3 regions of the Planococcus sp. APC 3900 genome follow, and region 1 is predicted to be linked to each of the others. Evidence: riboswitches for the same ligand, from Rfam matches in the RefSeq annotation. Region 1 holds a riboswitch; each other region holds the start of a gene.
The links. Region 1 has a riboswitch for lysine ahead of dapA (4-hydroxy-tetrahydrodipicolinate synthase). Riboswitches for the same ligand answer to the same signal wherever they lie in the genome.

Region 1 (3,193 bases):
GTTTTGGAACAAATGAAAGTCAATTGATGAAAAAAACGCTGAAGCTCTGGGCTTCAGCGTTTTTTATCTTGTATCAGTTAGTGACGGCTTCGGAATGGACGTCAGGCAATGCCTTACGCAAGGTGATGGTTTCTTCTTCGGTCAATGGAATCATCGGCAAGCGCACGCCGCCGACTTGAACACCAGTCAGCGTAAGTGCCGCTTTGACCGGAGACGGGTTTGGCGCAGCGAACAATGCTTTCATTGTCGGCAATAATCTGCGGTGGATAGCCGCCGCGGTCTTTACATCTCCTGTTTTAAAGCTGGTAATCATGTCCTGCATATCGTTGCCGATGATATGCGCGGAAACTGAGACAATGCCGGTGCCGCCGATTGACAGCATTGGAATTGTTAAGCTATCGTCTCCACTGTAAACAGAAAATGTATCCGCTGTTTTTTCGATGATTTCTGCAGCTGCGTCCAAGTCTCCACTCGCTTCTTTAACAGAAACGATATTGTCGATCTTGGACAGGCGAATGATCGTTTCCGGAGATAGATTGACCACGCTGCGTCCTGGAATATTGTAGAGCATGACCGGCAGGCTTGTAGACGCGGCAATCGCCTGGAAATGCTGGAACATGCCTTCCTGTGAAGGTTTGTTATAGTATGGTGTGACCAGCATGATGCCATCAACGCCCGTTTCTTCTGCTTGTTTTGTCAAGGAGATGGAAGCGCGTGTATTATTGGAACCTGTTCCTGCAATGACTGGAATCCGTCCGGCTACTGTATGGACGGTAAACTGGAACAATTCAACTTTTTCCTCTGCCGTTAAAGTCGGAGATTCTCCGGTTGTCCCTGCGACGACCAGGCCGTCTGAACCGTTTGCTATCAAATGCTCTATCAATTGTTGTGTTGCCGGAAAATCAATGTCTCCATGTTGATCGAATGGCGTCACCATTGCTGTAATTACTTGGCCAAAATTCATAAAGAACACACCCTTTTCTAATTTTTGTCGTAGCTTAGAGGTGAGGGGCCTAGTCAGGAATAAACAAAAAAGCAGCAACGAGGGACTCGTTGCTGCAGTAGAAACAATGTTTACCAATCGTTCCTGTGCATCAGATAGCCCTCCATATAGTTCCCTATATGACAGTCCTGCATTTATTGAATGCAGACCCAGCGCACGGAAATATGAGATTTCCGCCACTTCGGCAAATCCCCCTTTCGGCAAACGTCAACGGAGCCCATACTCCTCGTTTTGCGTACTGATGGTTTTTGCGCCTCTATCCTACTCCATAAAAGCTGGAGCAAGAAATATTGAATTAGCTGTACTATAACAAATTTCACTATTAATTGCAAGGTCATCAGAGTAAAATTTTATGCCGAAGGAGTGATTTGGGATGGAAGAGCAGGAATACGACCGCCGGTTGAATATCGAAACCGGTGGAAATCAGCGGGGCTTTACGGATTCCCTTCACCACAACCGCTATGAGCCGACTCCTTACAAATTGCTGGACAGGTTGTTCGAAAACTACAGCCTGTCTCCCGGTGGCCGTCTGGTGGATGTGGGCTGTGGCAAAGGGCGGTTGAATTTTTATGCTCACCATGTATTCGGTGCAGAAACCGCTGGAATCGAAATGAATCCCGTATTTTATGAAGAGGCCCTTGAAAATAAAAAACAGTATGTGAAAAAGCATAAAAATGCTGAGCAGAAGGTGGCATTTTATAATTGCCTTGCACAGGAGTACCCAATAACGGCACGGGACACTGTATTTTATTTCTTTAATCCGTTTTCGGTCCAATTATTCATTGCATTTATCAATAAAATCCTGCGGTCTGCCGAAACAAATCCACGAACCATTGAGGTAATTTTGTTTTTTGCTTCACAGGATTACAGCGATCACCTGGAAACACGCACCGTTTTTGAATTAGCACAGGAAATTCAGCTGCCAGGTTTTCATAAGGATTCACGGGAACGTTTTTTAATTTACCGTTTGCCTGAAATGGATTAGAACAGGCGTTGCAACGGGTATGGGTAAACAAAAAGCATTTTGAAACGAGGGAGTCCTATGGAGTGGAAAGGCAGAAAAGCCAGTAGAAACGTAGAAGACCGAAGAGGCAAAGGCGGTGCAATGGTGGCAGGCGGCGGAATCGGCGGTATTCTGATTGTGCTGCTTGTAGCGTTTTTAGGTGGCGATCCGGGTGTCATCCTGGACCAATTGGGAGGCTCAGGTGGAACAACGTCAAATCAGCCTTATGAAGCAACACAGGAAGAAGAGGAATTGGCTGAATTCGTTTCAGTTGTCCTCGCGGATACCGAAGAAGTTTGGACAGAAGTTTTTGCCGAGGAAGGCATGGAATATGTGGAACCGACATTGGTGCTGTATACCGGAAGTGTTGAATCCGCTTGCGGGACGGCAGGTTCAGCAGTCGGTCCGTTCTATTGTCCGGGCGACTACAAGCTCTACATTGATTTGAGTTTCTATAATGAATTGCAGACCCAGTTCCAGGCGCCGGGTGATTTTGCCATGGCTTATGTAGTGGCGCATGAAGTTGGGCACCATGTCCAGAATTTGCTGGGTGTTATGGAAGAAGTGCAGCCTCTGCGCAATCAATTGAGTGAAGAAGAATACAATAAATTACAGGTTCGCCTGGAGTTGCAGGCGGATTATCTGTCAGGTGTCTGGGCGCATCATGCGCAAGGCATGGGCTATTTGGAAGAAGGGGACTTGGAGGAAGCGCTGACAGCGGCGAGTGCGGTGGGGGATGATACTATTCAGCAGCGTTCACGCGGTTATGTAGTGCCGGAGAGCTTTACGCATGGGAGTTCAGAGCAACGGAAGCGCTGGTTCTACAAAGGCTTCCAAGCCGGCAACCTGAAAGAAGGCGACACTTTTAATGCCACTGATTTATGACCCGGACCTTCTTTTAATGGAAATCCAAGGGTGCGGCATTGATATTTTCGCTATTGTAATCCATTATAAAGAATAGACAGTCTTTTCATTTATATATGGAAAGAAATTCAGTTCTATAAAGGAAGTACAACATGACGCAAGATAATATTACTCGCATAGAATATGAAGGAAAAGAATTGATTTTGATTGGGACTGCACACGTATCAAAAGTGAGTGCAGAACAAGTGAAAAAAGTTATTGAAGCGGAGCAGCCTGATTCGGTGTGCATCGAATTGGATGCGCAGCGCTATGAATCGGTCATG
Region 2 (3,193 bases), on a different contig from region 1:
CTGCGTTAAGACATGGTCCATGTGATTGCTCCCCGCTCCAGTTGAAGACAAAATCGTCGTATCGGAAATAGGTGAACAATGATCTCCAAACACAGCTCCCGCCAAGACTGCGGATAGCGCCGGCAGCAGCAGCGAAGGTTCCGCTTCAATCATAATGGTTCCAGCAATCGGCAACAGGATGCCGAATGAACCCCATGAAGTTCCTGTTGAGAAAGCCATGATTCCTGCGAGAACAAATAATAAGACTGGCAGAATTGAAGTTGGAATATTGCCATCAGAAACCACACCCGCTAGATAAGCGCCAGTTTCAAGAGAACCGATCAAAGAAGTCAAAGACCAGGCAAAGACTAAAATGAGTACGGCTCCTATCATTGATTTAAGGCCAGCCCAGATGCCTTTTCCAATCCATCCAACAGTAGCTGTTTCGTTCTTTTTCATCTGCAGAACATATAGAATGATCGACGTCAATGCACCCAAAATTCCGCCTGCTAACAGGGAAGCGGGAACATCGGTATTTTCAAAAATCAACCAAATATCGAAAACATGTCCAGCATTCTGATAACCCGTCCAGATCATCGCGCCTACAGTACCGACAATCAACAATAGAATTGGAAGCAATAGGTCTCTTACATGTCCATAAGAATGCGAAGGGAACTCTTCTTTCATTTCACCCGGTATGGTTTTCTTAGGGTCAAAAAGCTGTCCCTTTGTAATTGCCAGCACTTCGTGTTTCTTCATTTCCCCGAAATCCACATCCCGGATAGCTACAAAGAAAACAATCGCCAACGAAGCAACTACATAGAAATTCATCGGTGCCATCCACAGGAAGGCTTCTAAAGCGGAATATTCCACAAAAGTCTGGCCAGCCAAGATCGTAGCAACAATCCCTATGATTGCAGCTCCCCAACTTGAAACTGGCGAGATTACACAAACTGGCGCTGCAGTCGAATCGATGAAATAGGCAAGTTTCGCACGTGAAACTTTGTAGCGGTCGGTGATTGGGCGTGCAACCTGTCCGACAGCCAAAGCATTGAAATAATCATCGATAAAGATGACGATGCCTAAAACCACTGTAAGGACTTTTGCGCCTCTTCTTGACTTGATGCGTGTCGAAGCCCACTCAGCAAAGGCATGGCTGCCGCCGGATAAGCTGACGAACGCGGTGATGATGCCAAGCAATAAAAGAAAAAGAATGATAAAGACATTATAAGCGTTAAAGCCTTCGTCCCAAAAAATGATCGTAAATGATTTGACAAGCTCCTGTAAAGCATCAATTGGTGCAAACCAAGTCAAAATTACGGCTGCCGCGACAATACCTGTCCCCAGTGACAACAGGACACGGCGTGTCAATAACACCATAACGATTGCAATAATCGGCGGCAAAATCGAAAAAATCGTATTCTCCATGAAAACTCCTCCTTATTTTTTGATGGGTGAAAAATGAGACAAAAAAGGCCGACCTCTCCAGTTGGATCAGTCAGCCTTCTACAATTCGTCTGTGCGATACACATCAAACAACCCTGTAGCCCTCCATTTACGCTTCCGCCTAAATGACAGTATCATTCTTGTTCAGAATGATCCCAATCCAATTTCCGGAGACCCCAGAAAATCGATTTCGGCAAAACTTCCTTTCAGATGCGGTCAACGCGGTCAAACTCGCACATCCTACTGATCAGCTCTGCAGCCTCTACCCACCAATATATATTTCTTTGTTAGCATAGCCCAAAATACTGACAAAATCAAATGCCTTTTTAGTCTGAACATTCCTTCTACTTAAGGGCTTTGCTGTGAAAATACTGACTGAAAACATCCCGCAGGAACTCAGGCATGAAATACGTTTTAGGCGCTCTCTTTAAACTCGGGAAAAAATAACCGAATGTCAACATATCCAACGTCACCAGTTTATAGATTTGGTCATGCATCGCCAGCTGTCCATTGATATAAAAATGGTGATCAGTTATCTCCATATTCATATGAAGCATCTTCCCAAAAACCACACCACGGAATCCCATTCCTTTTAATTCAAGCTGTGGCCATTCCGCATTCAGCGATTGCAGGTAGATTTCTTTCAACTCCGCTCCACTCAGTTCGACAAGACACGGATTGATCGGATGTGGCAGCATTTTATGGAAATCATAGCGAGTCAGAGCACCTTTCGGCATATCTTGCATAAAAATTCCAGCATTAAAAAGCGCACAGTCTGCTTCCGTAAATTCGATCAATGCCTGTCCGAATAATAGACCCATCTCGGAGTCTTTAAACCACTCTGCTTTTAAGCTTTTCGTGCTGTGGAAGACCAGTTCCCCCAATTGCAGTTTTCCCTGCTCGACCAGGAATTCATCAAATCCTTCCTCCACTTTTCTTAGTTGGGAAGTCTCGATCAGTTGTGCAGAAGATTTCTCAAACTGCTCCTCTACAGTGACATGGCCGATATAAAAACCAAACTTACCAGCAGCCCCCATCAGCGTATTTCCTTGCCACTTCCCGTCATGAAAAATATGATGGGTATGAGCACCTAAAATAAGGTGGATCTGTGGACAAAGCTCGGCTAATAATTCATCTTCCTTAACACCAAGATGAGACAGGCAGACGATTAGATCCACTTCGTTTTCAATTTCCTTTACTGCTTCTATAATCGATTGTTTTGCATCGGTGATCTTCCAGCCAAGTTTCTGATAAAAGGGGGTGAATTCTGCAGTCGCTCCCACCAGTCCGATGCGTGTGCCATTTTTTGTATGAATAACGTGGAAAGGCTTTGCCCAATCCGGCCGGCGCCCTTGCAAGTCAAATAAATTCGATACCACTACCTCAAAATCCGCTTCAACATATAAATTATTGAGTTCGTCCTTGGACAAGGTGATGCCTTCATTATTGCCGATAGTAACGGCATCGTAATGCACTTCGTTAAGCAAAAGCACATTACCCTGGCCAGCTGTTCCTTCCGTATACGGATGCGAGCGATCAACGTGGTCACCAATATCCAGAATCAAACAAACATCGCCAGCCTCTTCATGCCAGCTTTTCCGCTCAGCGAGAAAAGACTTGATGCGCGGCCAATTCTTGAAATGGCTATGCAAATCATTGGTATGGTAAATATGAATGGTTTCGCTCATGAAAACACCTCTTTAAGAACTAAATATTCCTTCGTAAATCGATCGAAGCCCCAGAACCAGGAGCACTAGACGTAAAATAA
Region 3 (3,193 bases), on a different contig from region 1:
CGACGATCGTAATTTTGCCCTTCGCCATGTTAGTATTCACTCCTCTTTTAGTTCACCAATGATTGAAACATTCTTAAACGAATGCAAACAATGCTCTGATACCAATGATCGATAATACAATAAATACTAGAAGTGTGAAATATGTTGCATTTCGTTGAGATGCTTCGGATTGTGTGATTCCCCATGTAACAAGGAAAGACCAAAGTCCGTTTGATAAATGGAAGACTGCAGCCAAGACACCGACGATGTAGAATGCCAGCATGAACGGGTTGCTTAAAATGTTTTCCATCATGTTGAAATCAGCTGCAGCAGCTGCTCCGATTGCAACTTGGAATCTTGTTTCAAATACGTGCCAAGCGATGAAGACTACAAGGAAGACACCTGTATAGCGCTGTGCAACGAACAGAATGTTGCGCAAATAGCTATAATGGCCAGGATTGTTCTTCGAAGTAAACGCTATGTATAGGCCATAAAACGCATGATACAAGATTGGTAAATAGATGACAAAAATCTCCAGGAAAATGACGAATGGAAGATTAGCCATAAATTCGGATGCTTTATTGAATGACTCCACACCCTGAGTTGCAAAATGGTTGACGATTAAGTGCTGCGTTAAGAATAAACCGATAGGAATGATCCCCAACAATGAGTGCAGCCTGCGCATTAAAAATTCACGATTGTTATCCAAAATTTTACCCCCCTCAAAACATTGATTGGCAGCGTCCAGAGCAAACGAAAAATTGACGAAAGCACCTGAAGCCGCAACACCATCATGATACAAGAATATGACATATTTATTGTACTCCCCCCCTCTGAGAGCGTCAAGGCAACGAATCCCTTTTAAACAGATAGTTATTACATTAAAAAGGGGGACTTCACGCCGCATAAGGGGGAAAACCTATGTGAATGTAACCGTTTTATTAGATTTATGCGAAAAAGCGATTCTCTAATTGAGAATCGCTTTTTCAGCTGTTTCTGCTGTATTCCACTGTTGTCGGGATTATCGCAGCATTGCTATTGAGAATTTGAACATTTTGTGAATATTTTCACGTACACCGTTTTTAATTCAAGATATGTCTTGATACACCTGAAGTTCTGAAAGTCCATAGGCCTCGTGCAAAGCATTTGCTGATTTCTTCATATCCGTTTCCGGCACTACCACTGAAATTTTGATCTCAGATGTGCTGACCATCTTCACTGGGATGTCTTGACTTCTCAAAATATCAAACATCCGTGCAGCCACCCCTGGATTTGATACCATGCCTGACCCGACAATGGAGACTTTCGATAGGCCGATTTCCACATTCATGGAAAGAAAGCCAATTTCACTTTGAGCTTCAGTCAACACGCGGCGTGTTTCTTCCAAGCTTTCCTGGCTGATGGAAAACGATACCGAAGGAGGAAATTCATCACTGATGCTTTGAACAATAATATCAACGTCGATCTGATTTTCTGCCAACTTGGTAAAAATATTTGCCAGCGATCCGTTAAACGGTTTTTTGTAAATGACAGTTACACGCGCTACCCCAGGTTCGAACGCTACACCTCTGACGATTAAGTTTTTTTCCACAGTGATCACCTCTTGTATGATTGTGCCAGGCTCGTCTGAATAACTTGCTCTGACCGATAATGGTACGCGATTGTTTTTTGCGAATTCAACTGCACGCGGGTGTAGCACACCTGCTCCCAGATTAGCGAGTTCGAGCATTTCGTCATATGAAATCTGTTCCAGCTTCCGTGCACCTGTTACAAAACGTGGATCGGAAGTGTAGACACCGTCGACATCGGTATAGATTTCGCATTTTTCAGCTCCGAGCGCTGCCGCAAGTGCGACTGCGGTCGTATCGGAACCTCCCCGGCCAAGGGTGGTGATGTTACCGATTTTATCTACCCCTTGGAATCCAGCCACTACACATAAATAACCATTGTCAAGCACGCGTTCAAGCCGTTCCGTGTGAATTTGTTCAATCCGGGCATTTCGCGGAACAGACTCTGTTTCAATTCCGGCTTGCCACCCCGTAAACGATAGCGCTTCATGGCCAAGCTTCTTAAAGGCCATAGCCAGTAACGAGATGGTAATCTGCTCGCCTGTAGCCAATAGCATATCCATTTCCCGTTTCGGCGGCTCAGCTGAGATTTCCCCTGCTAACCCAAGCAGCGTATCTGTTGTCTTGCCCATTGCCGAAACCACAATGACTACGCGTTTTCCTTTTTCTTTTTCTCGAATGGCTCTTTCTGCCACTCCAATGATTTTCTCAGGTGTAGCAACAGACGTGCCTCCAAATTTCATGACGATCGTTTCCATTCCATCCACTCCCACATTTAGTATGTGGCCCTCAACATGCCTAGCCAGGAAACAGCATAACTCCCGGGCAAAGACACAAAAAGAGGCAGCTCACCGCAACCGCGGCAAACTACCTCTTTTATCATGTACGAAAAACGTCCATGTGAGATAGCCCTCCAGAGATTGACTCTGACAGCTCTGCACTTCTTAAATGCAGAACCAGCATGCGAAACAGCAGTAAATACGCACACTTCGGCGACCGCCCCTTTCAACATTCTTCACGGATTCTGCAAATCTCCAAATGCTTACTATTGACGTTCGCGCCTCTATCATCACTTTTCCAAGTGATTCAATTATGGTCTTACGATAACATGTTATGAATCGCTTGGCAATGTCTCCTCAGCAAAATGCTGATTGATGGATGTCGCCAAAGCTAACGGGATTCCCGCTTGTTGAATATCTTCTATAGAAGCTTCTTTTATTTTTTTGACGGAACCGAAATGCTTCAGCAATTGCTGTTTGCGTTTCGGGCCAACTCCTTCAAGGCCATCCAAAGCGGACTGGATCGAATTCTTGCCGCGCAGCTGCCGGTGGAACGTGATAACGAAACGGTGGACTTCATCTTGAATGCGCTGCATCAAGTAAAATGCTTCGCTGGTCCGTTTCAACGGAACCACTTCAGGAGGTGAACCATAGAGCAATTGGGACGTTTGGTGCTTGGCGTCTTTTGCCAAACCGGCAATCGGAATCGACAAGCCGAGTTCATCTTCCAGAATTTCACGGGCTGATTCCATTTGTCCCTTGCCGCCATCAATGACAATCAAATCCGGCAAAGGCAATCCATCTTTCAAGACCCGTGAATAGCGCCGGCGGATCACTTCACGCATCGCTGCATAATCATCGGGCTTG

Region 2: linked by a shared signal. The riboswitch ahead of QMA04_RS14715 (Na+/H+ antiporter NhaC family protein) and the one ahead of dapA (4-hydroxy-tetrahydrodipicolinate synthase) in region 1 are both predicted to bind lysine.
Region 3: linked by a shared signal. The riboswitch ahead of QMA04_RS09000 (aspartate kinase) and the one ahead of dapA (4-hydroxy-tetrahydrodipicolinate synthase) in region 1 are both predicted to bind lysine.

Annotation. Positions count from the first base shown of each region.
Region 1 covers NZ_JASDCT010000001.1:421,706-424,898, forward strand. Annotated here, with positions in the region: gene QMA04_RS02105 (STAS domain-containing protein) at 1-27, shown strand, start outside; gene dapA (4-hydroxy-tetrahydrodipicolinate synthase) at 74-964, opposite strand; lysine riboswitch at 1,092-1,270, opposite strand; gene QMA04_RS02115 (class I SAM-dependent methyltransferase) at 1,377-1,988, shown strand; gene ypfJ (KPN_02809 family neutral zinc metallopeptidase) at 2,046-2,891, shown strand; gene QMA04_RS02125 (TraB/GumN family protein) at 3,023-3,193, shown strand, end outside.
Region 2 covers NZ_JASDCT010000007.1:148,462-151,654, reverse strand. Annotated here, with positions in the region: gene QMA04_RS14715 (Na+/H+ antiporter NhaC family protein) at 1-1,407, opposite strand, end outside; lysine riboswitch at 1,516-1,698, opposite strand; gene QMA04_RS14710 (bifunctional metallophosphatase/5'-nucleotidase) at 1,770-3,113, opposite strand; gene QMA04_RS14705 (sulfite exporter TauE/SafE family protein) at 3,126-3,193, opposite strand, start outside.
Region 3 covers NZ_JASDCT010000003.1:432,010-435,202, forward strand. Annotated here, with positions in the region: gene sdhA (succinate dehydrogenase flavoprotein subunit) at 1-28, opposite strand, end outside; gene QMA04_RS08995 (succinate dehydrogenase cytochrome b558 subunit) at 74-688, opposite strand; gene QMA04_RS09000 (aspartate kinase) at 1,067-2,305, opposite strand; lysine riboswitch at 2,446-2,621, opposite strand; gene uvrC (excinuclease ABC subunit UvrC) at 2,659-3,193, opposite strand, start outside.